One region of the Frankia sp. AgPm24 genome, then DNA from elsewhere that is predicted to be linked to it. Evidence: predicted binding sites of a transcription regulator. Region 1 holds the regulator's gene; each other region holds the start of a gene.
What was found. Region 1 encodes LexA, which represses DNA repair genes until DNA is damaged. Its sites were predicted from a motif close to CGAACNNNNGTTCG; they were not measured.

Region 1 (10,198 bases):
CACCACCTGACGGCGGACGGGCCGGTGCTCGCCTGGCGGCGGACCCGCGCCGGGGACGCCTGGGAGCAGTCCAACCAGGCGACGACGCCCACGGCGGCGAACCGGCCGGGCGTCTCGCTCGGCATGCCGGCCCGCCGACCCGACCCGACTTCACCGCAGCCGCCGGACGCCGCGCCGGTGGACGCCTGCCGCGTCGGCGTTCCCGCGGCTGGTCCGCGGTGACGTTCGTCGCCGCGGCGGTCTGCCCGCATCCGCCGCTGCTCGTCCCCGAAGTGGGTGGGGCCGAGCCGGTGGCGGTGCGTCCGATCGCACTCGACGCGGTGCGCCGGCTGGCCGCGGCGGGCCTGGACCGGATCGTCATCGTCGGCGACACCGGCTCCGAGGCCGTGACGGTGGCCGCGCCCGAGACCGGCGGGATCGAGTACGGTCCCACCGCCACCGGCACGTATGCCGGCTACGGCGTGGACCTCGTCGTCCCGCTCGCCCACGGCCAGGCGGCACCGCCGGAGGCGAACCCCGACCCGTCGCTGCCCCTGTCCCTCACCGCTGGTGCCTGGCTGTTGGCGAACAGTGGTTTCACGGGTGCCCGCACGGCGCTGGGCGTGCCGGCGGCGTACTCACCGAGCCAGGCCGCCAAGCTGGGGGAACGTCTGGTCACGGGCAGCGCGCCGGACGAGCGGCTCGGACTGCTGGTGATGGGCGACGGTTCCGCCCGCCGCGGCATCAAGGCCCCCGGCCATCTGGACGAGCGGGCGGCGCCCTTCGACGCGGCCGTCGCGGCCGCCCTGGCCGGCGTCGACCCGGCCGGCCTGCTCGACCTCGACCCGGTGCTCGCCCGCGACCTGCTCGCGGCCGGACGCGCATCCTGGCAGGTCCTGGCCGGCGCCCTGCTCGCCGCGACCACCGGTACCACCGCGAGCGCCGCATCGGCTGGTACCGCCGTGAGTCGGGACGACACGCGCCGCGCGGTGTGGAACGGCGAGCTTCGATACGACGACGCGCCCTACGGTGTCGGTTATCTAGTAGCCGTGTGGATCCGGGGGGATGCGGGTCGTGAGGAATTGCGCGTGTGACCTGCCAGCGGGGATTCGGCGTACCGAGGTAGCGGGGCTGGCCGCACTGCGGGCCGAGGTGCCGGCGGGTCCGGTGGTGCTGCTGCTCGCCGGGTTCGCCGCGAGCAAGGAGGACTGGCTGCCGGTCCTGCCGGCGCTGGTCGCCGCCGGGTTCGACGTGACCGCTCTGGATCAGCGCGGCCAGTACGAATCGCCCGGGCCGGACGATGTCGAGGGTTATGCGCTGACCGCGCTCGCCGGGGACGTCCACCGGGTGGCGGCGGCGCTCGGTGGCGGACCGGTGCACCTGGTGGGGCACAGCTTCGGTGGTCTGGTCGCGCGGGCCGCGGTACTCGCCGAACCCACCGCGGTGCGCACGCTGACCCTGCTGTCCTCCGGGCCCGCGGGTATCGTGGGACGCCGCCGCGCGGCGCTGCGCAGGGTCGCGCGGGTACTGCGCCAGGATGGGCAGCCTGCGGTGTGGGCGACGTTGCAGGCCGTCGCACGCCCCCGCCCCGACCACACCGACGCGTTTCTGCGCCGACGTTTCTTCGCGCATCACCGCGCGGGCCTGGTCGCGGTCAGTGACCAGCTGCTGTCGGCCCCCGACCAGGTGGACGAACTGGCCGCGGTGGCCCGCCTGGCGGGGCTGCCCGTCCTGGTGGCACATGGTGACGGCGACGATGGCTGGCCGGCGACCGTCCAGGCCGACATGGCCCGGCGACTCGCCGCCCTCTACGAGGTGATTCCCGCCGCCCGCCACGACCCGGCCGCCGACAGCCCGCAGGCCCTCGCCGACCTCCTCATCCGCTTCTGGCAACCCGACAACCAGGCCCAGGCCGAAGCCCAGGCCGAGACTCGGGCCCATGCCGAGGGCCATGCCCAGGCCCAGGTGTCCGGAGCGGCCTGAACCGCCCCGCGTAGCTCCCGGCCGCCGCGCACGGCCCGGGCGACCATCACATATCGTGATCTTCTGGCCGGACGGGTGACTGTCGGTGCCCGGGGGTCCGTTATCGGCGGTGGGGGTTGGCCGGAGATCCACCGGGAGCGGCCTGGGCCCGCCGGCATCCGGTGGCCGTGGCACGATCCTGATCGTGACGAACGGGTCGGCGAGTGCGGGGAGTACGGAGAGCACGGCGGGCGCGGGAGGTACGCGGCGGCCGGTGCCACGGGGCCCGGTGGTGGCGGTGGTGGGGCCCACGGCGGCGGGCAAGAGCGACCTGGGCATCGAGCTCGCGCTCGCGCTCGGCGGTGAGGTCGTCAACGCCGACTCGATGCAGCTCTACCGTGGGATGGACATCGGTACCGCCAAGGTCCGCCTGGACGAGCGCCGCGGCGTGCCGCACCATCTGCTCGATGTCTGGGACGTCACGCACGCCGCCGATGTCGCGAGTTTCCAGCTGGACGCCCGGCGGGTGATCGACGCGCTGCTGGCGGCCGGACGGGTCCCGGTGCTCGTCGGCGGCTCGGGACTGTACGTGCGGGCCGCCCTGGATGATCTCAGTTTTCCGGGCACCGACCCGGTGGTGCGCGCCCGGTGGGAGGCCGAGCTGACCCGCCGCGGCTCGGGGGAGCTGCACGCGGAGCTGGCCCGTCGGGCGCCGCGGGCCGCCGAGGCGATCCTGCCCAGCAACGGTCGGCGGATCGTGCGGGCCCTTGAGGTCGTCGAACTGACCGGGGATTACGCGGCGACCCTGCCGGAACAACGCGCGGTCTATGACGTCGTCCAGATAGGCGTGGACCGAGACGATCTCGACGAGCGCATCACCCAACGGGTGGACAGAATGTGGAACGCGGGTTTTCCCGATGAAGTGCGTCAGTTGGTGGAGGGCGGTCTTCGGGAAGGTCGCACGGCGTCACGTGCGCTCGGATACGCTCAACTCCTCGCCTGGATGGACGGCGCAATGGAGTCCACAGATCAGGCCAAGCTGGCCACAATTTCCGCGACGCGGCGTTTCGCCAGGCGGCAAAGATCCTGGTTTCGCCGGGATAACCGGATATCGTGGCTGAACCAACCGGACGTCACACAGGCGCTGCGGCTGGTGGTTCGATCTGACGGGTGACCGGTTCGTCCGATCGCCGGAGACGTGGTCGTCGCAGGGCCGCGGCGGCGTGGAATCCGGCCCGCGGCGGCCTGTCCCGCGCGGCGTCTGGAGAGATCGCTGTGACCGTGCCCGCCACCGCCGGTGGTCTGCCACCTGACCTGGCTCTCGTCCCCGCGCTCTACGCGGCCTTCGACGATGGCTCGCTGCGGCTGCACTTCCAGCCCGAGGTGGATCTGCGCAACGGTTCGGTGCCCGGGATGGAGGCGCACCCGCGGTGGCAGCATCCCGAGCGGGGGGTGTTGGGTCCCGCGGAGTTCATGCCGATCGCCGCGGCGGCCGGGCTTGTCCACCAGGTCGACCAGTGGGTGCTGCGGATGGCGGTGACCGAGGCCCGGACCTGGCATCGGATGGCGGTCGGCACCCCGATCCGTCCGCCTCGGCTCTGGGTGAACATCGACGGGCGCCAGCTGGCCAGCCCCGCCTTCGTCACCGAGGTGGACCGGCTGATGTCCGGGCGGCTGCTGCCCGCCGGCGCGATCGGCCTGGAGTTCAGCGAACGGGCGCTGGGCCTGGCCGCTCCGGTCGTGCCGGGCCTGCTGGCCCACCTGCACGCCCTCGGCGTCGCGCTCGCGGTCGAGTCGTTCGGAACCTGGTTCGGTTCCCTGGCCGTGCTCGATCTGCTGCCGCTCGACCTCGTCAAGCTGGACGGTCTGTATCTCCAGGCCACCATGCGTGACCTGGAGGGGGAGGCGGTCGTGGCGGCGATCGTCCGCCTCGCGCACAGCCGGGCGCTGACCGTCGTAGCCGACGGCGTGGACTCCGCCCGCCTCGCCACCCGGGTCCATGACCTGGGCTGCGACCGTGCCATCGGCCCGGTGTTCTGCCCGCCGGTCCCCGTCGAGGACGCCCGGATGATCGCGCTCGGCCGGGGCCGCCCGGAGCGCTGGCACCGTCCGTCGCAACGCACCGACGAGCGGCTGCGAGCCTGGGTGTCGGCCGCCGGACCACGAAGCGGAGCCGAACCCAGCCAGACCGAACCGCAGCGGGCTGAACCGCGTTGAGCCGGGCTGAGCGGCCGCGGGCACGCCCGTACGATGTGCCGGTGCGCGATGACCAGCAGCTGCGGTTCGTCAAGGGGCAGGGCACGGGCAACGACTTCGTGATCCTGCCCGATCCGGACGGCGATCTGAACCTGACCCCGGAGCTGGTCCGGGCGTTGTGTGACCGGCGTACCGGTATCGGCGCGGACGGTGTCCTGCGGGTCGTGCTGTCGGCCGCGGCACCGGAGGCGGTGCCGTTCGTCGGTTCGGCCCGCTGGTTCATGGACTACCGCAACGCCGATGGTTCGCTCGCCCAGATGTGCGGCAACGGGGCCCGGGTGTTCGCCCGCTACCTCGTCGAGGCCGGTTATGTCCGCCCCGGCGGCTTCGTGCTGGCGACCCGGGCGGGCCTGCGCCGCGTCGAGGTGCCGCCGGTCGGGGACGTCACCGTGGAGATGGGCCCGCCGTCCTTCTCCGCGCGGGCCGCGGCGGGCCCGTCCGCGCCGCCGGTCAGCGTCGCCGGGCGGGAGTTCGACGCGGTCGCCGTGTCGATGGGCAACCCGCACGCCGTCTGTTTCGCCGACGATCTGGACGTCGCGGCGCTGCGTGGCCTCGACCTGAGCCGGGCGCCGCGGTTTCGCGCCGACGACTTCCCCGAGGGAGTCAACGTCGAGATCGTCGTGGATCGCCCGGGTGGCGGCGTGGCGATGCGGGTCTACGAGCGCGGGGTCGGGGAGACGGCCTCCTGCGGCACGGGGGCCTGCGCCGTGGCCGTGGCCTGGGCCGACCGCCATGGTCGCCGCCCCACCGGGGCGACGGCTGCTTCTGCGGGCGACGGCGGTGGTGCCGGTGCCGGTGCCGGTGCTGGTGGCGGTGAGGTCGAGGTGGCGGTGGACGTGCCCGGCGGGGTGCTGAACGTTCGGTGGCGGGCCGACACGGTGTTGTTGCGGGGGCCGGCCGAGCTGGTCTTCGACGGGGCGGTGCGGATCGGGATGCTCGGCGGTACGGGTCCGATTCCGACAAGACCGGCGCCGGCGGGCGAGCCTAGCCTGCGGTCATGACAGCCACCTTCAACGGCACTGGACTGATCGTCTCCGACCTGGCCCGCAGCCTGGCCTTCTATCGTCGGCTGGGGCTTGCCATCCCGGCCGACGCCGACGCCGAACCGCACGTCGAGGTCGTCCTGCCCGGCGGGCAACGGCTGTTGTTCGACACCGAGGCCACCATCCGTTCCTTCGATCCGGCCTGGGCGCCGGCCAGCGCCGGTCAGGGTCGGATCAGCCTCGCCTTCGCCTGCGAGGGCCCGGCCGAGGTCGACGCCGTCCACGGGGATCTGGTCGCTGCCGGGTACGAGAGTCACCTGGCGCCGTGGGACGCCTTCTGGGGCCAGCGTTACGCGAGCGTCGTCGACCCCGACGGCAACACCGTCGACCTGTACGCACCGCTCGCGGCCACCGTCCCGGCGAGTTCCTGACCACGGCTCGTCCACCTGGTTCGTGGGCCGTCAACGCGGCGGCGGCGCGTCCACGGTCGGTGCGTCCACGCTGCTCGGTGCGTCCACGGTCGGTGTGACCCTGGCGGAGGCGAGCAGGTCGGTGGCGGTGAGGCCGGTGAGCGCCCGTACCTCGTGGGCGAGATGGGCCTGGTCGGCGTAGCCGGACAGGGCGGCCGTCAGGGCGAGTCCGTGGCCGGACCGGGCGGTGCGCAACGCCTCCTGCAGACGCAGGACGCGGCCCAGGGTCTTCGGGCCGTAGCCGAAGACCCGCCGGCTGCGGCGCAGCAACTGGCGTTCGCTCAACCCGACCGACCGTGCCAGCGCGCCCACCGTCACGCGCGCCCGCACGGCGGACACGATCGCCGGCGTCATCGGGTCGGACAGCCGCGTATCCGGTTGCCGTTCGAGCAGCGCCGTCTGGATGGCCAGCGCCCGGGCCGCGGTCTGCGGCCCGGCGGCGGCGACCTGGTCGGCGAGACGCCGGGCCGGGCCGTCGCCCCACAGCGCGGCCAGGTCGATCCGGCTGTCGCGCAGCGCCGCGGCCGGGGTGCCCAGCCGGGCCGGACCGTGACCGGGATCGAACCGGACGCCGACGTGGTGCACCCCGGATGCCCAGGGCACGACGGTGGCGGCCGTATCCGGACCGGCGACGATCAGCCGGCCATCCGAGCTCCAGATGATGTCGATGCCGCCGTCGGGAAGCACCCGGTGCGCCTCGCCGGCCTGACCACCCGGGCCGGCGTGGATCGCCCGATCGGGCCGGTCCGATCGGGCGATCCAGACGGTGGCCGGCAGCCCGATGGCGCGGCGCTCGCGATACACGAGCCCGACGCTACGCGCCATCTCGGCCGACCGGCGGCGTGGCACGAAGCATCGACCGGGATCGAACACCGCCGGAGATCCGCCCGAAACCATTCGCGATCGCCGCGTCGGCGTGGGACCCTGGCAGACGACGGAAGGACGACCGCCGCCCGCGGTACGCGGGTCGCGCAGCCCTTCCGATGGTCGCCGCACACGCGCGTGACCTGGCCAAACGAAGCGACGCGGAATGCCGCGGCAGCGGGCCGCGTTGAGAACGGATGGTATGACACTTCCTGCCGACGCCCTGGATGCGTCCACCATGGACAGATCACTCATCGAACTCGCCGACGACGATACGGCGGCGCTTTCTGGTTTCTTCGCCGATTCGGGTGATGGTTTCGACCTGGCGGATCGCGTGGCTCTGCGCCGCGTGCCGGGCCTGGCGACCGAACTCGAAGATGTCACCGAGGTCGAGTACCGGCAGCTCCGACTGGAGCAGGTCGTGCTCATCGGGGTGTGGACGTCGGGCTCGCTGCGGGCGGCCGAGGCGTCCATGGCGGAGCTCGCGGCCCTGGCCACGACGGCGGGTTCGGCCGTGCTCGACGCCCTCGTGCAGCGCCGCGACCGGCCGGACGCCGCGACCTATGTCGGCTCGGGCAAGGCGCGGGAACTGGCCGAGGTCGTCGCCGCGACCGGTGCCGACACGGTGATCTGCGACGGTGAGCTCACCCCGGGCCAGCTCCGTCAGCTCGAGGAGATCGTCAAGGTCAAGGTGATCGACCGTACGGCGCTGATCCTCGACATCTTCGCCCAGCACGCCACGTCCCGAGAGGGCAAGGCTCAGGTCGAACTCGCCCAGCTGCAGTACATGCTGCCGAGGTTGCGTGGCTGGGGTGAATCCATGTCCCGGGCCGCCGCCAGCGGCGGTGGTCGGGCACCCATCGGTACCCGCGGCCCCGGTGAAACCAAGATCGAGACGGACCGGCGTCGGCTGCGGGCGCGGATGGCCCGGCTACGTCGTGACCTGGCCGAGATGTCGACCGTGCGGGAGACCAAGCGTTCGTCGCGGCGCCGCGGCGAGGCGCCGTCGGTGGCGATCGCCGGCTACACCAACGCCGGCAAGTCCTCGCTGCTCAACCGGCTCACCGGTGCCGGAGTGCTGGTGGAGGACGCGCTGTTCGCCACCCTCGACCCCACCGTGCGCCGGGCGACCCTGCCCGACGGGCGGGCGTTCACCCTGACCGACACGGTCGGGTTCGTCCGTCACCTGCCGCACCAGATCGTCGAGGCGTTTCGCTCCACTCTGGAGGAGGTCGCCGATGCCGATCTCATCCTGCACGTGGTCGACGGCTCCGCCGCGGATCCGGCCGGGCAGATCTCGGCGGTGCGGGAGGTCCTCAACGACATCGACGCGGGCGGCGTACCCGAGCTGATCGTCGTCAACAAGGTCGACGCGGCCGAACCGACGGTGCTGGCCGAACTGCGTCAGCTCGCTCCGGACGCGGTGTTCATCTCCGCGCGCACCGGAGACGGCCTCAACGCGCTCGTCGAGGCCCTGAGCCTGCGGGTGCCACATCCGGACGTGGAGCTCACGGTCCTGCTCCCGTACACGCGGGGTGACCTCGTCTCGCGGATTCACGCCATCGGCGAGGTTCTGAGTCAGGAACACACCGGTGACGGCACGCGCCTGACGGCTCGGGTCTCACCGGCGCTCGCCGCGGATCTCGACATGTTCCGCGCCTGAGCGGGGGCCGGGCACCCCGGCATTGACCTCCACCCGAACTGGCCGGCCGCCCCCAGGCGGCCGGCCATCGCCCGTCAGACCCGGCGCAGCACCGCGACGATCCGGCCGAGGATGGACGCGCCTTCACCCGGGATGTCACTGAAGCTCGGGTTCTCCGGGTGCAGCCACACCTTGCCGTCACGCACCCGCAGGCGCTTGACCGTGGCCTCACCATCGATCATGGCGGCGACGATCTCGCCGTTGTCCGCCACCGGCTGCTGGCGCACGACCACCCAGTCGCCGTCGCAGATCGCCGCGCCCACCATCGACTCGCCGACGACCCGCAGCAGGAACAGGGTGCCCTCGCCGACGATCTCCCGCGGCAGCGGGAAGACGTCCTCGATGGCCTGCTCGGCCAGGATCGGCCCACCGGCGGCGATCCGCCCGAGCACGGGCACGTATGTCGCCTGCGGATCGCTGGCGGCACCGGGGGCGGCCGGCGCCTCGCCGGGGAACGCCGGCACCACTGTCGCGGCGCTCCCACCGCCACCGGCGCGGCGCGGGCGGTCGGCGCCGAGCACCTCCATCGCCCGCGGCCGGTTCGGGTCGCGCCGGATGTAGCCCTTCTCCTCCAGCATCTTCAGCTGGTGCGCCACGCTGCTGGTACTGGTGAGCCCGACTGCCTCGCCGATCTCCCGCACACTGGGCGGGTATCCGCGCCGCTCCACGGCCGCCCGGATGACCTCGAGCACCTTGCGCTGCCGGGGGGTCAGTCCGGGCGCGTCCGCGGGGTTGTCCGGGAAGGGCCGCACGTTGCCGCGGGCACCGCCTCGGCGCGTTCCCCTGCTTTGGGTGGTCATCGCTTACCGCTCTCCTCGTCGCATACCGCGTAGTGGCCGGACGGCAACCCCAGGTCGCGGACCGTGATTCCACGCGATCGCTGGTCACCTGGGGTGCCCAGCCTCGCCACGGCGTGCAGTGTCCGCGACCGGGGGGGATCGTCCGGTCCACACCTGATCGTCTTGACGGTAACCGGATGGTCGCGGAATCTCAAACGTCTGTTCGAGCGTGTCTCTTCCTCTCCCCGCGGGCCCGTGTCACAATCGACCAGTAGTTCGATCGAACGGGAGTTCGTAACCGGCTCCTGTCCGCTCGCTCCGGGAGGTTGTCGTGAGTGTGGACCACGCGACGCGGGTCGTCGATCTGGCGGTGGTGCGGGCCCAGCGGCGCGGTGGCGCCGGCGGGTGGGCGTGCCATCCGTCCACGGGGTTCCGGGGCGCGATGGGGGCTTCCGCAGCCGTGGCGGCGTCCGGGGGCGTGGCGGGTTCCCGGGTCGGGGGTGGCGCCGAGCCGCCGTTGAGGCTGACCCGGCGGGGTCGGGCGGTCGTCGTCGCGGTCATCGCGCTGTGTGTCGCGGCCGCGCTCACGGTGATGGTGCCGCGTGCGTCGCTGGTGCGGGCGGATGAGCCGCGGCGCGGGCATCTGGTCGTGGCGGGGGAGACCCTCCGGGAGATCGCCGTCGCGCTCGATCCCGATGCCGACACCGGGGCCGTGGTCGATCGGCTGATGCGGGTCAACCACCTGTCCTCGCCCGATCTCGTGCCCGGTGAGTTCCTGCTGCTGGAATGAGGTCGGCGCGGTCGCGAACGCCGGCTGGAGCGGGCTGTGCCGGTCGTGGCGGGGCGTGGCGGCCGGGTACCCCCGACGGGTCGAACACCCTGAGTCCTCGGCCTGGCGGCCGGCCGGTTGTCGCGGTGACCTGCCGGTATCCCACGGTCCCGGCCGGCACGGCGGTGCTCGCGGACGGTTGCGGACCATCCGCGCACGGGTGTCCCAGCGTGGCACTGCGGGGGGTCGTTGTCCCAGCCATGGTGTGGTGCGCTAGGGTTGGGCACAACATCTGGTGCGTCGAGAGTGGCGTCGAGAGTGGCGTCGAGAGTGGTCGTGCCGGTCCGGGCTGAGGAGGCGTCAACGCGTGCGGTGCCCGTTCTGCCGGCACCCGGACAGTCGTGTCGTCGACAGCCGGGAAGCCGAAGAAGGCT
Region 2 (10,198 bases), on a different contig from region 1:
GGTACGGCGGGGGGTGGCGGTGCGACGTCCACGCCGAGCCTGGAGCCGGCCGACGCCGACCTGGTCGCGGCGCTGCTCCCCTTCACCGTCACCGACTGCCGCTCGGCGCCGCGGGACGAGGATGGGGTGGTGGCGGCGGTGAGCTGCGCACCGGGCAGCTCCACCGCGGCGAGCGCACCCGAGCAGCTGTCCGTCATCAGCTACGGGACCGCCGAAGCTCTCCAGGCCGACCTGCGCAAACGCGCGGTCGGACTGACCGGCTCCGATCCCGGTACCACCTGCGCCCACGGCCGCAGCGGGGTGGAACGCTGGGCACGGACCGCCCACCGCCGCGGCAGCTTCGTCTGCCGGGTCACCCCTGGCCGTTTCGCGGTCTACTGGACGGTGGACGACTCCCGGCTCGGCTTCACCGCCGAGCTACCCGACGCCGACCAGTTCCTCGCCTGGTGGCGCGCCTACGACCCGATCTGATCCGTCGCTCGCTGGCTGCCGCGCGCTGGCCGCCGATCACTGGCCGGAGCTCCATCCGCCCCGCCGAGGATCACCTGAGCCGCGCCCCTGATAGGGCGCGGCGAGCTCGGCCAGCATCTCCTGCATGCGTTCGACATGCGGCATGCAGGACAGCGTGATCCGGCCCCGCTGGCCAGCCGTCTCGACGACGAGTCGCCCTGAGCCCACCCACTGCTCGAACAGGCTCTGCTGGACGGTCGTGCCGACGAGCCAGGAAACCGGAACATCGCGGCCGACCCGGGTCAGCAGACCCTCGCGCACCACGAGGCGCTGGCTGGTGATGACGTAGTGCGTGGTCAGCTGCCGTAGCCAGGGCAGCGCACCCCGATAGCCGATGAGCCCCAACGCCACGATCAGCACCAGGTACTGGATTGGTTTCTGGAGAAAGCCACCGGGCGCGAAGAAGACACCGAGCACCGCGAAAAGCAGGGCCGCCACCGTCCACAGTGCCGGACCGACCAGACTGACCCAGTGCGGATGGAGGTGGACGACCACCTCTTCGTCCGGGGCGAGGATATCGTCGGGAAACGCCACGCCGACGATCGTCGCACCTTCCTTCATCGGACCACACGTGACCCTCCCGCGCGTTGCCCACCGGGCTCACCAAACGAGATCGCCGAACCTCGCGGGCCTGCTTCCTGGCGGCCCGCGTCCCGCCTGACCGGCCCGCGTCCCGCTTCACCCCGACGTTGCCGACCCGGTCAGCGCAGGTGGACGACGTCTCCCGCGCTGAAGGGGTGGCCGTCGACGACCAGTCGCCCCTCGGCGTCCACGTCCATCGCCGTGCCGAGATGAGTCCGTCCACCAGGCAGTTCGACCCGCACCCGGCGACCGATCGTGGCACAGACGGCCAGATAGTCGGCGCGGGCCGACATCGGGTCACGCTCCCACCGGAGCAGGGCGCCGGCGAGCTCGGTGAGGAGCTCGCCGAGCAGCGTGGTGCGGTCGAGCGCGCTCGTGGGGGCGCCGCACAGGCTCAGGCTCGTCGACCGTGGTGGCAACTCGTCGGACTGCGCGTGGACGTTCAGACCGAAGCCGATCACCGCGGCGGGCGGTATCGCCGGGGCTGGCACCAGTTCCACCAGGATGCCGGCGAGCTTCGCACCGTCAACGAGCAGATCGTTGGGCCATTTCAGCGAGGCCGTGACGCCGGTCACCCGGCGCACCGCTGACACCAGCGCGGTGCCCACCACCATCGGCAACCAGCCCAGGCGCGCCGGTTCAACCATGGGACGCACGAGCAGCGACACGGTGAGCCCGGAGCCGACCCGCGACTCCCAGCTCCGATCAAGCCGACCACGACCCGCCACCTGCCGCTCGGCGACCAGCACATGGCCACGCGGCGCGTCCACCTGCCGCCACCGGCGGCCCACCTCGGCAAGCTCCGCCTCGGTCGGACTGGCCGGGCTGCTGGTCGGGCTGGTCTCGTTGGGTGCCGTGGCGGCGATCTGCGCACGGGCCACCCGCACCAGGGCGGCGTTCGTGGAGTCGATCTCGGACACGACCGTAAGCCCGAAGTCGGTGCCGGCCGCGGAGAGGAAGTCCGCCAGCCGGGGCGCATCAAGCAGCGGACGGGCCGGCGTCGCGTCCACGATGCGCTTCGGCGCCGCGCCTACCCGGGCAGCTCCCCCGTCGGACGCGCGTGGGGCGACGGGGGCATCGGGACTGATGGCATCCGAAGGCACGTGCACCGGCACAGCCTGCCAGAAGCGACCCGTGCCACGCCCACCCATCGGTGGCCGCGGGCCGGGTTCCGACGGTCCCCTCCGGCAAGCCACCCCACTAGTTGTTCCAGCACCACCGACGACAGCAAAACGCGCATACTGTGACGCGCGATACGGCCGGACGGCCCTGGTCAGAGCCAAGTAGCGCAATCGATGAGATCAACTCCACATGTCTCGAGCGCGTGGACGCGCAGGGGTCGTACGCTGCGGCCTATGGCTCTTCCCGTGTCCGCTGAGGATTCCGCTCCCGACCCGCGCAGCACCGCAGGGCGACTTGCTCAACTGCGGCGTGTGAACGATGAGGCTGTCCACGCTGGATCCCAGCGGGCCGTGGATGCGCAGCATGCCAAGGGCAAAATGACGGCACGAGAGCGGATCGAGGCCTTCCTTGATCCCGGCTCGTTCGTGGAGACCGACGCGTTCGCCCGCCACCGGGCACATGATTTCGGTGTCCAGGCCAACCGTCCGTACGGGGACGGTGTCGTCACCGGCTACGGGACGGTCGAGGGCCGGCAGGTCTGCGTGTTCAGCCAGGACTTCACCGTCTTCGGCGGCAGCCTGGGCGAGGTCTTCGGCGAGAAAATCGTCAAGGTCATGGACCTGGCACTCAAGACCGGTTCCCCGGTCGTCGGCCTCAACGACTCCGGCGGCGCCCGCATCCAGGAGGGAGTCGTCTCCCTCGGTCTGTACGGCGAGATCTTCTACCGCAACGTCATGGCGTCGGGTGTCGTCCCCCAGCTCTCCCTGATCATGGGCCCGTGCGCGGGCGGCGCGGTGTACTCCCCCGCGATCACCGACTTCACCCTGATGGTCGACCAGACGAGCCACATGTTCATCACCGGCCCGGACGTCATCAAGGAGGTCACCGGCGAGGACGTCGGGATGGAGGAGCTCGGCGGAGCCACCACCCACAACTCGCGCAGCGGCGTCGCTCACTTCCAGTCCGCGGACGAGGCCGAATGCCTTGAGCTGGCTCGGGCCCTGCTGTCCTACCTCCCCTCGAACAACCTCGAGGAGGCACCCGCCTACGAGCCCGTGGACGACCTGGACGCGGAGCTCGATCCGGATCTCGACACCTTCATCCCGGACTCGCCCAACACGCCGTACGACATGCACCTGATCATCGAGCGACTCACCGACGACGGTGACTTCCTCGAGGTCCACGCGCAGTTCGCGCAGAACCTGATCGTCGGCTTCGGCCGGATCGACGGCCGTTCGGTCGGCGTGGTCGCCAACCAGCCGATGCAGTTCGCCGGCACCCTGGACATCGACGCGAGCGAGAAGGCCGCCCGTTTCGTCCGCACCTGCGACGCGTTCAACATTCCCGTTCTCACGCTCGTCGACGTGCCGGGCTTCCTGCCGGGTACATCCCAGGAGTGGAACGGAATCATCCGCCGCGGCGCGAAGCTGATCTACGCCTATGCGGAGGCGACGGTCCCCAAGGTCACCGTCATCACCCGCAAGGCCTACGGCGGCGCCTACGACGTCATGGGCTCCAAGCACCTGCGGGCCGACATCAACCTGGCCTGGCCGACCGCGGAGATCGCGGTCATGGGTGCCCGCGGCGCTGTCAACATCATCTACCGTCGCGAGCTGGCCAAGTCCGAGTCCTCGGACACCCGCCGCGCCGAGCTGATCGAGGACTACACCGATCACTTCGCCACTCCGTACATCGCGGCGGAACGTGGCTACCTCGACGCCGTGATCAACCCGTCGGAGACGCGCCGTGCCATCATCCGGGCGCTCCGGCTGCTGCGCACCAAGCGTGAGTCGCTGCCGCCGAAGAAGCACGGAAACATCCCGCTCTAGGGCACGGACCGAGCGTCGCGACGACGACGCGTGCACTCCAGCGCCGGCGTTTTCGCCGGTACACGTCGAGCAGGGAGAGGAACGTGGCCCAGGACCAGGACGGGCAGCCGGATCGGCCGACGCTTCGGCTCATCCGCGGAAACGCCACTCCGGAGGAGATCGCCGCGGTGGTGGCGCTGCTGGCGGCCCAGGCGACCGCCGCCGCACCGCCGCCGCCCCCCGTCCGGTCCCCGTGGGCCGATCCCACGCAGGGTCACCGCTGGCCGCTCCACGTTGGAGCAGGCGCGTGGCGTCTTTCCGGGCTGAGCCCGGGTGTGCGCACCCGCGCGGGATGGTGAGCGGATGCCATCACTCACGTGACATGTCCATGGCATCACATCAGGGTTGAACGACAGCGAGCAGCGCGGACCGACTCGCCTAACATCAGGCAGGCCGGAAGAGGACGGGAGCAGCGTGCGTAAGATCCTCATTGCCAACCGAGGTGAGATCGCGGTCCGGGTGGCTCGCGCCTGCCGCGACGCCGGATACACCAGCGTCGCGGTCTACGCGGAACCGGATATCGACGCACTGCACGTGCGTGTCGCCGACGAGGCATTCGCCCTCGGCGGGAACACTCCCGGCGACTCTTACCTGCGTATCGACAAGATTCTGGATGTCTGTAAGGCATCGGGTGCCGACGCCGTCCATCCGGGATACGGCTTTCTTTCCGAGAACGCCGACTTCGCCGAGGCCGTGATCGCCGCCGGCCTCACCTGGATCGGCCCGCCGCCCGAGGCCATCCGACGCCTCGGCGACAAGACCGCCGCTCGTCACATCGCGCTGGAGGTCGGCGCCCCGCTGGCACCTGGCACCGCCGATCCGGTGGCGGGAGTCGGCGAGGTCATCGAGTTCGCCAACCAGTACGGCCTGCCAGTCGCGATCAAGGCGGCGTTCGGTGGTGGCGGGCGGGGTCTCAAGGTCGCCTGGACCGCGGAGGAACTGCCCGAGCTGTTCGACAGCGCCGTGCGTGAGGCGGTTGCCGCCTTCGGCCGCGGCGAGTGCTTCGTCGAGCGTTACCTCGACCAGCCACGGCATGTCGAGACCCAGGTGCTCGCGGACACCCATGGCAATGTGGTCGTCGTCGGCACCCGTGACTGCTCGCTGCAACGGCGCTACCAGAAGCTGGTCGAGGAGGCCCCGGCGCCCTTCCTCTCGGAAACGCAGCTCGCCGCGCTCTATGACGCCTCGAAGGCGATCTGCCGCAAGGCCGGCTATGTGGGGGCTGGCACGGTCGAGTTCCTGGTCGCCCGCGACGGCATGATCAGCTTCCTTGAGGTCAACACGCGCCTGCAGGTGGAGCATCCGGTGACCGAGGAGGTCTCCGGTGTCGACCTGGTTCGCGCCCAGTTCCGGATCGCCGAGGGCGAAGCCCTCGACTTCACCGATCCCGCTCCCCGCGGCCACTCGTTCGAGTTCCGGATCAACGGTGAGGACCCGGGGCGCAACTTCCTGCCCGCACCCGGCACCGTTACCACGTTCGTCTCACCGGCCGGCCCCGGCGTGCGGCTGGATACCGGCATCGAGAGCGGCAGCGTCATCGGGGGCGCGTTCGACTCGCTGCTCGCCAAGCTCATCATCACCGGTGCCACCCGCCAGGAAGCGCTCGAGCGCGCCCGGCGCGCTCTCGACGAGATGGTCGTCGACGGCATGGCGACTGCCCTGCCGTTCCACCGCGCCGTCGTCCGGGATCAGGCTTTCGCCCCGGATGACACCGCGGAACCGTTCCGCATCCACAACCGGTGGATCGAGACGGAGTTCGACAACACCATTCCCGCGTTCACCGGCGGCACCGACGCGGACACCACCGCACCCGAACGGCAGACCGTTGTCGTCGAGGTAGGTGGCAAGCGCCTCGAAGTGGTGCTCCCGGCCGGCCTCGGCGCCGCGACGGCCGCCGCGGGAACCGGCAGGGGCGCGGCACCCAAGCGACGCTCCCGCGGGGCCGCGGCCGCGAAGGTCACCGGGGACGCGCTGACGAGCCCCATGCAGGGCACCATCGTGAAGGTGGCGGTCAGCGAGGGTGACACGGTCGCGACCGGCGACCTCATCGTCGTCCTGGAGGCAATGAAGATGGAGCAGCCGATCAACGCCCACCGGGACGGCAAGATCACTGACCTCGCCGCGGCCGTCGGCTCGGTTGTCACCAGCGGGGCTGTCCTTTGTGAGATCAAGGACTAGATGCCACCTGTTCGCCGGTCGCTGTCCTCGCTCCGCCTGGCCGCTTCGTAAGCTGCGGGTATGAGCGGCAGTGAGGACAGCTCGCCGGTGGGCGGTCGGGATGGGGCTACGGCGGTGGACGGTGCTGGCACACCCGGTGCTGGCACACACCGGCCGCCACTGACCGGCCGAATCCACTACCTTCTCGGTGGCACGTTGCCGCCGACGTACCGCGCGTGGGTCTCGCATGATCTGACCGGGCCCGGGTGGCGGGTCCGGCAGGCCATCCGCCCGCCCCTTCTTCTCCTGCCCTTCGCCGTGGTCTTCGCGCTGCTTCCCGGCCAGCCGGCGGTTCGTGGCATCGCCGTCGGGCTCCTCCTGGCCGCAGGTCTGGGTCTTGGCTTCGCCACCAGCAGCTACTTCCGCAACCGGCGCCTCGAACAGCACGGCTTCCCGCCCGTCCTCCCGCCACCGGATGACCCACAGGAAGCGGGCTGAGGCCGCCCGCCGCCCGCCACTACCTCTCTGTGTAGTTGTCAGGGTGCGTGTGGTACTCGCCCCCGGTAGGGGTCGTCCACGTCATGTGACCGGGCTCGCCCTGTTCGACGAGCCACCGCTGTCTCGCCCCGTGCTCCGACGCCTGGTCGGGCCGCTGCTTGTAGCGACCCAGCATTCGATGGTGTCTGCGGCAGAGGGGCGCAAGATTGCCGTTCTCGGTGAGCCCACCGTCGAACCAGGCCACCGTGTGATCAAGATCGCTGCTGCCCGCGGGGGTGTTGCAGCCCGGCAGGACGCACTGGCTGTTGCGCGCTCGCACATGCCGCGCCAGGGCGGCGGGCGGAAACCGGCGACGCCCGAGACCGACGAGTTCTCCGGTCTCCCGCCGGGTCAGCATCTGCCGCCAGGTGCACCGCGGGTCCTGGCTCATCTCCCGAACGATCTCCGCTGGGACGGGCCCGTATCCAGGGATCTCACCTGGGCGCTCCGCCAGCCCCAGCAGCGTCTCCACCGGGACGATCACCTGCATCTCCAGGTTGACACGGCCCAGGCTTTCGCCCATCAGCAGCGCGTACGCCACATCCGCCCGCCGCTGATCGAGGCTGCGAGCGTCGCCGGTACCAGCCTGCCGGGCCAGCCGGTCGATGCGCGCCCACACCGCCAGCATGCGCAGCGCGGGCAGGAACATCGCCAGACGGCCCATGCCGTCGGGCTCCGTGCGTGCCTCGACGCGCCGGGTACCTTCGGCCGCCTTCTGACGCCGCGCCGCCCCATCCGGATCGACCACCAGGACCCGGCGGCGCACCGCCTGCTCGAACGCCTTCAGGCTCGGCCGGCCACCCTTGGCCAACACCGGGCCGGCAACCTGCGCGACGAGCGAGCCGTCGAGTGGGGCGGTCAGCCGGTCCAACGCCACAAGACGGGCCAGATCGATCCGCCCGTCCCACAGCGCCTTCACCCCGGCGGGCAGCCGCCGTACGACCCGAACCGCGAACGCCGTCTGCCTCCCACCTTCGGAAGGTGACAGCCGCGCGCGGAGCGCGACCTCCTCGCCGACGAACTCGTCGTAGCCCCACCGGCCCGGCTCGGCCCACATCCCGCCGGCGCCGGCCTGCTCGCCGCCACCCTGCGCACCACCATCGGGCTGCTCGCCGTACTCCTGCGACGTCCCCGCATCCACCGGAGCGGGGCGTAGCTCGGTCAGGCGCGCGCGGACCAGCAGGCGCTCCGCTTCCGCCCGCGCCACCCGCCGCCCGACCTCCTCATCCCACGCAAGACAGTCCACATCCATCAGATCCGCCACCCGGCGACCGCCGACCTCCACCGATGCCAACCACGCCCGCTCCTCCTCATCCGACGCTGCTGGCGCCGCACGTGTTCCAGCCACCATCACAGCCTCCATTCAAAAGACGACGACAGCGGATACCGGACCGCAGAAACCAGAAAGAGAAAGCCGACGCAAGGACCGGATTCCAGAATCGCTGATCGAACGTACATTCGAATAGTAGATGCCGACCGGCCGCCTGGCAACCCCCGATCGCACTTGAGGATATGCACACGACTCCATCTGGCGCTACGACCACAGCACCAGCGGCAGTCCGAATCCCGGCCGTCCCACACGGCCCGACTGCAGGTTCGAGGAAATGGCGACCACACGGTCGAGGTAAATGAACTCCAACCGATGGTGGATCTCAGGGAACATCTCGCCTATGCTGAGGAGGCCATCGGACAACCAGCATGGCGCCACACCCAGCTCCGCCATGCTGACCGATGATGATGTGCACCACCCACACTTCTTCAGAAGCCCCCGCGACCCTTCAGGAGCCAGGGAGATTCTTCAGGAGCCAGGACTGCAGGCGCCCAGGCCACGTCTCAGGAAGGTTTGTCGAATCCAGCAAAGAAGTCACGTGGTCGCAGGACCCGCGCCGCTTCGGTGATCGAGCCGGAGAGCGAAGGATAGATGGAGAACGTATGGGCGATCTGGTCGACCGTGAGTCCGTTTTCAACGGCAAGAGAAACGGAGAGAATGAGCTCGGATGCCCGTGGCGCCACGACGACACCGCCGAGAACGCTGCCGCTTCCGGGTCGACAGAAGAGCTTGACGAAGCCGTCCTGGATACCCATCATCTTGGCGCGGGGGTTTCGCGAAAGTGGCACGGTGGTTACTTCCGCAGCGACCGCGCCGGCGTCCTTCATGACCTGGCTCATGCCCACGGTCGCGATCTCGGGCTCGGTGAAGATGTTCGAGGAGACCGTTCCGAGCCGCAGCGGGCTTACCGCCTCACCGAGTGCGTGCCACATGGCGATTCGGCCCTGCATGGCCGCGACCGAAGCCAGTGGCAGAACTCCGGTGCAGTCGCCGGCGGCGTAGACACCGGGTACCGAGGTACGCGACATCCGGTCGACACCGACATGGCCACCCGGCCCGAGCCGCACACCCACGTCAGTAAGGCCAAGATCCCGCGTTCTCGGCACGGAACCGACGGCCATGAGAGCGTGGCTACCTGCAACAGTCCGACCATCAGAAAGCTCGACGATGACTCCGTCACCTATCCGCCGCACCGAGGAGGCCCGTGAACGATTGAGCACCTCGATTCCCCGGCGGACAAACACGTCTTCGATAACCCGGGCCGCGTCGAGGTCCTCACCCGGCAGGACCCGATCTCGGGAGGACACCAGGGTGACCTCCGCGCCCAGAGCCCGGTACGCGCTCGCGAACTCGGCGCCGGTCACCCCGGAACCGACAACGACAAGATGTTCCGGAATTTCCTTGAGGTCGTAGAGATGACGCCAGGTAAGTATCCGCTCACCATCCGGCTGTGCGCTGGACAGGATTCGGGGTGCGGCACCCGTCGCGACAAGCACGGCGTCGCCCACGAAGGTCTCACCGTTGCTCGCCTCGATCGCATGCGGGCCGACGAGGCGACCGGTGGCGTGCACGATCTCGACCTTCTCGCGTTCGAGTCGCCGCTCGATGTCCAGGGACTGCGCCTTGGCGAGTTCCCGGACCCGCTCGTAGACCTGCACGGGGTCGACTCCGACCACTTCGGGTGGAGTGAGAGCGGGCGTACCCGAATCCGAGCCGCTCGGCATCCCCCAGGCGACCGCCGGGCTCGAGGTGTCCGCAGTCACACCGGGACCGTGCGGGCGGATACCCAGGCCCGGAGCAAGTGCGAGATTTGTCATGGTCTCCGAGGTCGCGATGAGCGCCTTCGAAGGAACGCAGTCCGTGAGCACACAGGCGCCACCGATGCCGTCCGAGTCAACAACTGTCACGGAGGCGCCCAGGGATGCCGCGACCAGTGCCGCCTCGTAGCCCCCTGGACCTCCACCGAGAATGACAATGCGTGTCACGAGCCCTCCGATCCCGACCAGTCCTGCTCTTATCTTCCCCCTCCTGGATGACACTGCTCCTCCTGGTACGGACAGCTCCGTAGGATCGCAGGCGGAGTCTCCGCGGG
Region 3 (10,198 bases), on a different contig from region 1:
AAGTTCAACTCGATCTCCATCTCCGGCTACCACATGCAGGAGGCCGGCGCGACGGCCGACCTGGAACTGGCCTACACCCTCGCCGACGGCGTGGAGTACATCCGGGCGGGCCTGGCGGCGGGCCTGGAGATCGACGCGTTCGCGCCGCGGCTGTCGTTCTTCTGGGCCATCGGCATGAACTTCTTCATGGAGGTCGCGAAGCTGCGCGCCGCCCGCCTGCTGTGGGCGAAGCTGGTGAAGCAGTTCGAGCCGAAGAGCTCCAAGTCGCTGTCGCTGCGCACCCACTCGCAGACGTCGGGCTGGTCGCTGACCGCCCAGGACGTGTTCAACAACGTGGTCCGCACCTGCGTGGAGGCGATGGCCGCCACCCAGGGCCACACCCAGTCGCTGCACACCAACGCGTTGGACGAGGCGCTGGCGCTGCCGACCGACTTCTCCGCCCGCATCGCCCGCAACACCCAGCTGCTGCTGCAGCAGGAGTCGCGCACCACCCGGGTGATCGACCCGTGGGGCGGCAGCTACTACGTCGAGCGCCTCACCCACGACCTGGCCGCCCGGGCCTGGAGCCACATCGCCGAGGTCGAGGCGTCCGGCGGCATGGCGCAGGCCATCGACGCCGGCATCCCGAAGATGCGCATCGAGGAGGCCGCCGCCCGCACCCAGGCGCGGATCGACTCCGGCCGTCAGCCGCTGATCGGCGTCAACAAGTACCGGGTGGACGCCGACGAGGCGATCGAGGTGCTCAAGGTCGACAACTCGGCCGTCCGCACCGAGCAGGTCGAGAAGCTGCGCCGGCTGCGCGAGGAGCGGGACAACGCGGTGACCGAGGCCGCCCTGCACGCGCTGACCGCCGCCGCCGACGCGGCCCGTGACGGGCGCCGGGCATCGGGTCTCGACCAGAACCTGCTGGCCCTCGCGGTGGACGCGGCCCGTGCCAAGGCGACCGTGGGCGAGATCTCCGACGCGTTGGAGAAGGTCTACGGGCGCCATTCCGGTCAGATCCGTACCATTTCCGGCGTGTACCGGGACGAGGCCGGCTCCGCCGGCAACATCGCCGCCGCCCGCGAGACGGCAGCCGAGTTCGAGCGGCAGGAGGGGCGCCGTCCGCGCATCCTGGTCGCCAAGATGGGACAGGACGGCCATGACCGCGGCCAGAAGGTGATCGCCAGCGCCTTCGCCGACATCGGCTTCGACGTCGACGTCGGCCCGCTGTTCCAGACGCCGGCCGAGGTCGCCCGCCAAGCGGTCGAGGCGGACGTCCAGATCGTCGGCGTCTCCTCGCTCGCAGCCGGCCACCTCACCCTGGTGCCGGCGCTGCGCGAGGAACTCGCCGCGCTGGAGCGCTCCGACATCCTCATCGTGGTCGGCGGCGTCATTCCGCCCGGCGACTTCGATGAACTGCGAGCCGCCGGCGCCGCCGCGATCTTCCCGCCCGGCACGGTCATCGCCGATGCCGCGCAGGAACTGCTCGCGACCCTGTCCGCGCAGCTCGGCCACACCGCTGCCTGAGCGGCGGCGGCCAGTGGCATCCACAGCGGTGGTGAGTTCGACAGCGGTGGTGAAGCGGACGGTGGTGGTGAGTTCGACGGCGGTCACGGTGGTGGCGGTCGCCCTGGAATCAGCGGTGGCCGCGCGGTCGACGTCGGCCGTGGCGTCGTGAGCCGGAGACCGATCGACCTCGCGCAGTACGCCGACGGGGTGCTCGCCTCGTCGCGTACCTGGATCGCGCGCGCGGTCACACTGGTCGAGTCGACCCGGCCCGACCATCGCGAGCTCGCCCAGCAGCTGCTCGTGACGTTGCTGCCGCATGCCGGTAAGGCACGCCGGGTGGGCATCACCGGCGTGCCTGGCGTCGGCAAGTCGACGTTCATCGACGCGCTCGGCACCATGCTCACCGGCAGCGGCCATCAGGTGGCGGTGCTCGCTGTCGACCCCTCGTCGACCCGCACCGGCGGCAGTATCCTCGGCGACAAGACCCGGATGTCGGCCCTGGCGGTCGATCCGGCGGCGTTCATCCGCCCGTCGCCGACCGCGGGCACACTCGGTGGAGTCGCCAAGGCCACCCGCGAGGCCATGGTCATCATGGAGGCAGCCGGCTACGACGTCGTCGTCATCGAGACGGTCGGCGTCGGCCAGTCGGAGACGACCGTCGCCGACATGGTCGACACCTTCCTGTTCCTCACCCTGGCCCGCACCGGCGACCAGCTGCAGGGCATCAAGAAGGGTGTGCTCGAGCTCGCGGACGTCATCGCGGTGAACAAGGCCGACGGCCCACACGAACTCGATGCCCGCCGTGCCGCCCGGGAACTCGCTGGCGCCCTGCGGATGCTGCAGGGTGCCTCCGGCCCGCGGGACTGGAACACACCGGTGCTGACCTGCAGCGCCGAGCAGCGCGTCGGCGTCGACACGGTCTGGGCGCAGATCATCAAGCATCAGGACACCCTGGACGCGTCTGGCGAACTCGCCGCCCGTCGCCGCCGCCAACAGGTCGACTGGACGTGGGCGATGGTGCGCGACCGGCTGCTCGCCGATCTGCACGCCCATCCGCAGGTCCGCGCCCTGACCCCCGACCTGGAACAGCGTGTCCGCGAGGGCAGCCTCACCCCGGCTCTGGCCGCCGATGCCATCCTCTCCGCCTTCGCGCAGTCGACGGGTGAGCCGACCAGGTCGTCGCAGTAACAGGCCTTCCGAGCTCAGGAGCCCGCCGTTGGCACGGACGCCCGCTCCTGTTTCGTTGGTGTCCTGTCCGGCATGGAGTCGCATTGGACGTGTCCTGTCGTGCTGTTTGGAGGCCGCCGGGACGGCGACGCGAAAAAACTCGGCCGGCTATTTCTATGGAATCCGCTTATTCGTCGTGGTCCCGGGCTGGCGTGGCTTCATCGGGTATGTCAGACCTCGTTTCTTAAGCAAGCTCAGGATGGCAACGATCTGAGCTTGGCTCCCATTACAGCCTGACGGCGGGCGCCTGTCTTCTCTGCGGGATATGTGATTCCTGGAAAGGAAATAGTCTCGGGATCATGCGGTCGCCTTGCGTCAATATGTGAAGCTCGAGACTGCTGCCAGGTCGCGTTGCTTATTTCGGCGATCGGATGCTCGTGGATTGGCTTCTGTGCATCCTGATCATACCCTCTTCCTCTCTCCATGCAAGAGCTGACATCGGTTCTTCCGGCCGCAGGAAGCTCGGTGTTGTGGTCGCAGCTCTGCGCGATTCTCGGGCTCGCTGGCCTGCTGTTCCGCTGCTTCCATCCTGCGTTGTCGCTGGTCGCTGGGGGTGTGGGTTGTCTCTGTACCCGAGCGCGTGCATGGGGGTTGTCAGCCACTTGTCCATCGGCTATGATTCGAATGCACGTTCGATCGTCATGAGTGGAGGTGGCGTATAGCTTCAGTGATGTATAGATTCGCTGTCTTCTCCTGTCTGCGAGCGCGTGTCCATGCTTTCTTCTCATCTGCTTTTTTCGGCTGTCTTCTTTTGGGACGGGGGTGCTGGTGATGGTGTCGGTGGCGGGTGCCAACGAGGCGTCGTCGCAGGAGCGGGAGGCGGTCGAGTGGCTGGCGTCAGTGGAGGTGGGGGGTCGGCGTGTGGCGGGGTTGGGGGATGAGGCGTGCGTGGCGTGGGATGCGGAGGTGGGGCGGCGAGTGGCACGGGCCGAGGCGGAGCGGTTGCTGGTGCGGGCTCGTCTGGCCGGCCTGCGTCCGCTGCCGAGAGTGCCTGTGAACGGGTGCGATCCCGAGGACGAGGGTGGCCCTGGTGTTGACGGGGAGGGGGACGACGGGCGGGGAGTGCCGGCTGAGGGTGGGGCGCGCAGCGGGGTGTGGGCGGAGGCGAAGCGCTGGGGCTACAGCGAGTTCGTGGGCGAGGAGGTAGCCCTCGGCGCGTGCCTGTCGTCCGCGGAAGGCGGTCGGCAGGTGGCTTTCGCGGTGCGGGTGGTGCGTCGGCTGCCAGGAGCGGTGAAGGCGCTGTATGACGGAGCGATCGATCTGGCGCGGCTGGTGGCCTTGGACCGGTTGACCGCTCAACTGGCCGACGAGCTGGTGGACGCGGTGGCGGCTCCGGTCCTGGCGAAGGGTGGTCGCCCGAGCCTGGCCGCGTTCGAGCAGGCGGTCCGTCGGCGGATTCTGCGGGTGGATCCGCACGGGTCGCAGCAGCGAAGGGAAAAGGCCGAGGAGGGCAGGCGGGTGGAGATGCGGGCGGAGCCGGACGGCATGGCCCGCCTGGCCCTGCTGCTTCCAGCGGAACAGCTGTGGGCGGTGTGGGCGCGGATCAGCCACCTGGCCCGAGGGATGAGGGCAGGTGATGGGCGGAGTTTTGATCAGCGCCGGGCAGATGTGGCTTACGGTCTGTTGATGGGGGCGGATCTGGGTCGGGTTCCGGTCGAGATGCAGGTGATCGTGCCGGTGGAGACGCTGCTTGGGCTCGCCGAAAATCCGGGAGAGATCCCGGGTCTCGGCCCGATCCCGGCGGAAGTGGTGCGGAAGATGAGCGAGGAGCCGCTGTGCACGTGGCGGCAGATTCTCACCCGCCGAGACAGCGGTGAACTGGTGGATGTGTCAGATCGGCGTTTTCCGTCGGCGGCGCTGGCCCGCAAGGTTCGGGCGCGGAACACCACCTGCACGCTGCCCGGATGTGACCAGCCGGCGGTCAGCGCGGATATTGATCACAGCGTTTCCTGGGGTGACGGTGGTAAGACTCGGGAAGGCAATCTTGCGCCGGTCTGTCGACGTCATCATCGAATGATGGGTCGCCGCAAGCGCCGTCCCAGCCCGATGAACGAGTCACGCCGGCCCGCCGGCTGGCAGATGCAACAGGGCGCGCCCGGCCACATCACGTGGACCACTCCCACCGGTGCTCAGCACCACACGTACCCTGATAACTACACAGCGGAATAGGTTCGCGTCGGCTCGGTGAAGATGCCCGGCCAATGGGTGGCGATCCAGCCCGTTGGCCGGGCGCCGAGACGCTCGGCGCGTCGGGCTCTGCCGCATGTGTGCGGGCACCTGATCGGCTTCCGCCTCGGGAGGTCGGCCGATGCTGCGTGCAGGCGGATCGATGGGTGTTCACGCCGCCGGGTCAGCCCTCGGACCACCTTGACCGTGGGGGTCGCAGCTGAGTCATGCGGTTGCCGAGCGAGGCTGGTCGGGCATCCGGTTGATCGGGTGGTCGCTGGTCGCCCACAGGTACTGGACGGCGTAGCTGCGCCAGGGGCGCCAGGCGGTCGAGTGGGCACCGAGGCCGCCCGCGCTGGTGGGCAGGCCAAGGTCCGCGGCAGCGCGCCGTACGCCGAGGTCGGTGGGGAGAAAGGCGTCGGGGTCGCCGAGGGCGCGCATGGCGATCGACTCGACCGTCCACGGGCCGAGGCCGGGCAGAGCGGCGAGTTGGACGCGGGCGTGTTGCCAGTCGGCTCCCGCGCCCAGATCGATGGTGCGCTCGGCGAGCGCTTCGACGAGAGTGGTGAGCGCGATGCGGCGGCTGCGGGGGAAGGCCAGCGCGGCCTCGTCAAGCCCGGGCAGCCCATCGGCGAGGTCGCGCATCGTGGGGAACAGATGGGTCAACGCGCCGCCGAGGCCGTCGACGCGTGGGCCGAGGGCCTCGACCAGACGGCGAGCGTGGGTACGGGCCGCGGCGGTGGAGACCTGTTGACCGAGGATCGCGCGCACGGCGAACTCGTCCGGGTCGGGGGTGCGCGGTACCCGTCGGCCGGGGGCGGCGTGCACCAGCCGGGCGAGTGTGGGGTCCTCGGCGAGGTGGGCATCGACGGCGACCGGGTCGGCGTCCAGGTCGAGCAGTCGGCGGCAGCGGCTGATCGCCGTCGACAGATCCCGCAGGTCGGTGAGGGTGAGCTGGCAGGCGACATGGTCGGGCCGCGGCCGCAGCGCCACCGCCGCGGGGCCGTGCGGCAGGCGCAGGGTGCGGTGAAAGGCACCGTCGCGCCACTGCTCCACCCCGGGGATCGCGGTGGCCGCCAGATGCCCGAACAGGTTGTCCGGGCACAGCGGTGCGCGAAACGGCAGGCGTAGGGACAGCGTTCCTACCGGCCGCATGGGTACGGCGAGCCCCGGGCTGTGCGCCGGGCCTGCCGGCTGGCTGGACTCCGCCGACCCGGGAACCGTCACGAGCGGGATGGGTGCGCGGACGGCGCGGTGACGCAGCTCGGTGGGGGAGAGCGCGAAGATCTCCCGGACGGCGTCGTTGAACGCCCGGATGCTGGCGAAACCGGCGGCGAAGGCGACATCACCCATCGGCAGGTCGCTGGTTTCGATCAGCAGGCGCGCGGTCTGCGCGCGTTGCGCCCGAGCGAGCGCCAACGGGCCGGCGCCGAGCTCGGCGAGCAGCTGTCGTTGCACCTGGCGGGTGCTGTACCCGAGCTGGGCGGCGAGGCCGGGCACGCCGTCGCGGTCGACCACCCCGTCGGCGATCAGACGCATGGCTCTGGCCACGAGATCGGCGCGGACATCCCACAGGGGCGAACCGGGACTCGCGTCCGGTCGGCAGCGTTTGCAGGCTCGGTACCCGGCCTGCTGGGCGGCCGCGGCGCTTGGGTAGAAGCGCAGGTTCTCGATGCGGGGGACGATGGCGGGGCAGCTCGGACGACAGTAGATCCGGGTGCTGCGCACGGCGGTGAAGAACCAGCCGTCGAAGCGGGAGTCCCGGGACCGCACGGCCCGCACACAGCGCTCGGCGTCGTCGTACATGTCCTCCAGCATCGTCGCAGGCACGGCTGGATCCGCGCGGAAAAACGACGTCTGCTTCGGTGGACCGGTACATCCGACGGGGCCGGCGGGTGCGCGGGTCCGGTGAGCTCGAGGGGCGCGGCGGGGCGGTTCAGAATGATCGCGACATTTTGTGTCCGACACCGGACATGCCGGTTTGTCTTCCACGGTGTCTACGATGAGCGGACCAGCGGTCAGGGAGATCGTCGCTGGTCGGGCGCGTGTTTCCTGGGAGGGGGCGGGCCCCGCGAACACGTGGCTCAGGAGTCGCGGTGGGATATCAGCTCGGCATAGACGTCGGATCCGTGCACACGATCGTTGGTATCGCTGACGGCGGCTGGCCGCGGGTACTCGAACTCGGCGGGCAGCGGCGGTTGCCGTCCGTGGTGTACGCCGCGCCGGGCGGAGGCCTGCTGTTCGCCCGGGCGGCGGCGCGCCGGGCGCGGACCGATCCGGACCGCGCGGCCACCGACCTGCTGCGTCGCCTCGGTGACGAGGGCCAGGTCGTGCTCGGCGGCGCGGCCTACAGCAGGGAGTCATTGCTCGGCCGGCTGGTCGCCCACCTTGTCACCACCGCCGCGCAGCAGCTTGGCGGTCCACCCGACCAGGTGGTCGTCACCCATCCGGCGTTCTGGCCCGCCTCGCGGCGCGAGGCGTTCACCGAGGCGGTCACCCAGCTCTCCGGCCTGGAGATGCCGGTGACCGCCGTGGCGGCCGCCGACGCGATGGGCACGCTCCTGGCCCGCTCGTCGGTCACCCAGACCGTCGACCTGGTCGGCTGGTACGACCTGGGTGCCGGCTTCCTCGACACCGCGGTGCTGTCCTTCTCGCCGTTCGGCTTCCAGGTCGTCGGCACGGCGGCGGGCATGCGTCACGGCATCGGCATCGACCTGGACGGGCTGCTGGTCGACCAGGCGTTGACCCACGCCGGTATCGACCCCCAGCGGGTCGACCGGTCGGATCCGGCGACCAGGCTGGCCCTGGCCCAACTGCGTCGCGACGCCGCGCAGGCCAAGGAGGTGCTGGCGGAGGAGGCCGAGGTCGACCTCACCGTGGCGTTGCCCGGGGTGAGCACGGCGGTCACGCTCACCCGCGCGGAACTCGAGGCGCTCACCACTCCGACGATCGACGACACGGTGGGCGCGTTGCGCCGGGCGCTGCGGTCGGTCCCGGCCGAGCCGGCCGATCTGTCCCGGATTCTGCTCTCCGGCGGTGTCGCCTACCTGCCGTTGGTGTCGCGACGGCTACGTGAGGCTTTTCCCGCGCTGCACCGGATCGAGCACCGCTCCGACGCGGATCTGGCGATGGGCGCGGCGCTGCTGGCCGCCGACTTCTCCGATCGGGCGGCGCGGGCCGGCGGCGGCGTGTTCGGCGGCGAGCCGGTGCAGGATCCCTATGACGTGACGGCGGTGATTCGTCCACCGGACGCGGCGAGCCTGAGCTCACTGCCGCCGTTCATGTCCGGCGGTGGCACCACCCCGCTTGGCCGCACGGGTGGACGAGGCGACGCGCCGGGGACAGCGGCTGGCGTGGCTGCGGCCAGCGCCGCAATGGCCGCGGCCAGCGGGGGAGCACCCACGGACGCGGTGACGATGGCGGCGGCTGGATCCGCTGCTGGGTCCGCGCCGACCGCACCGGCGGAGGCCGCGGCCGCGGGTACCGCGGCGCAGGGTGGTGATGCCGGGGCTACCGCGATCGTGCCTGGCATCGATGCGGCAACCATGCGGTGGGCCGGTGGTCCCGGGACTGGCGGGCCGTCGGAGCCGCAGCTGGCGAACCTGGCCGGTGCGGGGAGTGCCGCTGGTCATGGTGTTGCGCATCCTGGGTCCGTAGCTGGCGCCGCGGAGCAGCCTTGGGCAGGGGCAGGGGCAGGGGCAGGGGCAGGGGCAGGGGCAGGGGCAGGGGCAGGCGGCGGCGCCGGCACCGGCAGTGGCGCGGCTGGCAGCGGCGGCGGGATCTTCGGTTCGCGCCGGACGATGGTCGCCGCCGCGGTGGCCGCGGTCCTGTTCGTCGTCGTGGGAACGACCGCGGGAGTGCTGCTCACCAACCGTGACTCCGGGTCCGAGCCGACGGCGGTGGCGTCCGCGGGTCCGTTCCCCACCACCGATCCGATTCCGAGGACGGTCAGCCCGTCGCCAGAGCCGCCGGCGGCCGCGAACCTGGTCCGGATCGCCGGGTCGTCCGAAGTCGGGCCGATCTCGGAGACCGCCTACAACGAGTTTCGTCAGACCCAGCGCAACGTGACCGTCAGTGTGGAGTCGAGTAGCACCGAGGATGGCCTCAACGCCCTGTGTAGCGGCGAAGTGGAGCTGGCGGACGCGTCCTTCGAACCGAACCCGGGATCGCTTGACGATCCGTCCTGCGCGAAGCGCCTGGTGGGGTTCGAGGTCGCTCACCACACGCTGCCGATCGTGGTGAATCCGCAGAACACCTGGCTGCGTTGCCTGACCCTGAAGCAGGTGCGACAGGTCTGGGGCGCGAGCTCCACGGTGACCCGGTGGAACCAGGTCAATCCGTCCTACCCGGACGAGCCGATCACCTTTGTCGGGCCGTCGCGCAACTCGGTGCAGGCCCAGGTGTTCAACGCGACGATCAGCGACGCGAGCGACAGGTCCCGGTCCTACGCGCAGCAGTCCGACCTTGGCCGGGTGGCCAACGACGTGGCCGGTGAACGGCTGGCCATCGGATTCCTCGACTATCCGACCTTCGAGACGTTCGGCAACCGGCTGCGCGGAGTGGAAATCGACAACGGTGAGGGCTGTGTCGCACCCACCGCCGTCGCCGTCGGCACCGGACTTTACCTACCTCTGTGCAAGCCGCTCTACGTCTACGCCCTGCCCGAGTCGTTGCGTAAGCCGGCGACCGCCGCCTTCCTTTCGTACTTCCTGCAGAACGGACGGAAGATCGCGTTCGACGCGCACTATGTGCCGCGTACGGACGAGACGGTGAACGAGAACATCGCGCGGCTGAAGACCCTGACGCAGGGGGTGGCGCCGGTACCCGCCTGACACGGGACCGCCGCCGCCCGGCCCACCGACGGCCCGCTCATCACGGGGCCGTCGGTGGGCCGTCTTACGCCACGGAATGCATGATCGTGCAGGAATAGGTTCCGACGACGACGTTGGTCGGCACCGTGACGGCCAGGGTCGGGCTCCAGCTCACCGAACTCGCGGCGCCGCGGGCGGCGGTGGCGGAGAACGCCCGGCGACCGCCGGCGAGTGTGACGGCGTTCGCGCCCGCCGGCTGGCCGGGGGTGACGACGCTCACCGGACCCGTGGTGGCGGTCGCCGCACCGGAACGGTACTGCAGCAGCCCTGAGGAGATGCGCTCGTAGGGTCGCCCGGATCCGGTGGTGCAGGTCGTCGAGATGACGGTGACCGCCCAGGAGCCACCCGCCGAGTCGCTGGAGACTGTCACCGTGCCGAGCGAGCCGGCCAGGGTGCCACCGCCGACCCGCAGAGAGCCAAGGCTCGCCGTGGTCGGTACCGTG

Region 2: the regulator LexA is predicted to act here: its motif matches at 8,224-8,237, upstream of MXD61_RS10115 (HNH endonuclease signature motif containing protein).
Region 3: the regulator LexA is predicted to act here: its motif matches at 3,340-3,353, upstream of MXD61_RS23660 (HNH endonuclease signature motif containing protein).

Annotation. Positions count from the first base shown of each region.
Region 1 covers NZ_JALKFW010000002.1:24,372-34,569, forward strand. Annotated here, with positions in the region: gene miaB (tRNA (N6-isopentenyl adenosine(37)-C2)-methylthiotransferase MiaB) at 1-222, shown strand, start outside; gene MXD61_RS00965 (hypothetical protein) at 219-1,073, shown strand; gene MXD61_RS00970 (alpha/beta fold hydrolase) at 1,054-1,962, shown strand; gene miaA (tRNA (adenosine(37)-N6)-dimethylallyltransferase MiaA) at 2,216-3,115, shown strand; gene MXD61_RS00980 (EAL domain-containing protein) at 3,217-4,158, shown strand; gene dapF (diaminopimelate epimerase) at 4,200-5,198, shown strand; gene MXD61_RS00990 (VOC family protein) at 5,195-5,611, shown strand; gene MXD61_RS00995 (AraC family transcriptional regulator) at 5,642-6,454, opposite strand; gene hflX (GTPase HflX) at 6,717-8,177, shown strand; gene lexA (transcriptional repressor LexA) at 8,252-9,016, opposite strand; gene MXD61_RS28280 (LysM peptidoglycan-binding domain-containing protein) at 9,327-9,785, shown strand; gene nrdR (transcriptional regulator NrdR) at 10,132-10,198, shown strand, end outside.
Region 2 covers NZ_JALKFW010000166.1:50,892-61,089, forward strand. Annotated here, with positions in the region: gene MXD61_RS10080 (hypothetical protein) at 1-471, shown strand, start outside; gene MXD61_RS10085 (PH domain-containing protein) at 508-1,071, opposite strand; gene MXD61_RS10090 (biotin--[acetyl-CoA-carboxylase] ligase) at 1,212-2,102, opposite strand; gene MXD61_RS10095 (acyl-CoA carboxylase subunit beta) at 2,448-4,043, shown strand; gene MXD61_RS10100 (acyl-CoA carboxylase epsilon subunit) at 4,214-4,381, shown strand; gene MXD61_RS10105 (biotin carboxylase N-terminal domain-containing protein) at 4,497-6,260, shown strand; gene MXD61_RS10110 (DUF5313 family protein) at 6,321-6,737, shown strand; gene MXD61_RS10115 (HNH endonuclease signature motif containing protein) at 6,757-8,061, opposite strand; gene MXD61_RS10120 (NAD(P)H-quinone dehydrogenase) at 8,610-10,091, opposite strand.
Region 3 covers NZ_JALKFW010000212.1:99,658-109,855, reverse strand. Annotated here, with positions in the region: gene scpA (methylmalonyl-CoA mutase) at 1-1,509, shown strand, start outside; gene meaB (methylmalonyl Co-A mutase-associated GTPase MeaB) at 1,657-2,679, shown strand; gene MXD61_RS23660 (HNH endonuclease signature motif containing protein) at 3,490-4,887, shown strand; gene MXD61_RS23655 (AlkA N-terminal domain-containing protein) at 5,110-6,690, opposite strand; gene MXD61_RS23650 (Hsp70 family protein) at 7,014-9,716, shown strand; gene MXD61_RS23645 (hypothetical protein) at 9,781-10,198, opposite strand, start outside.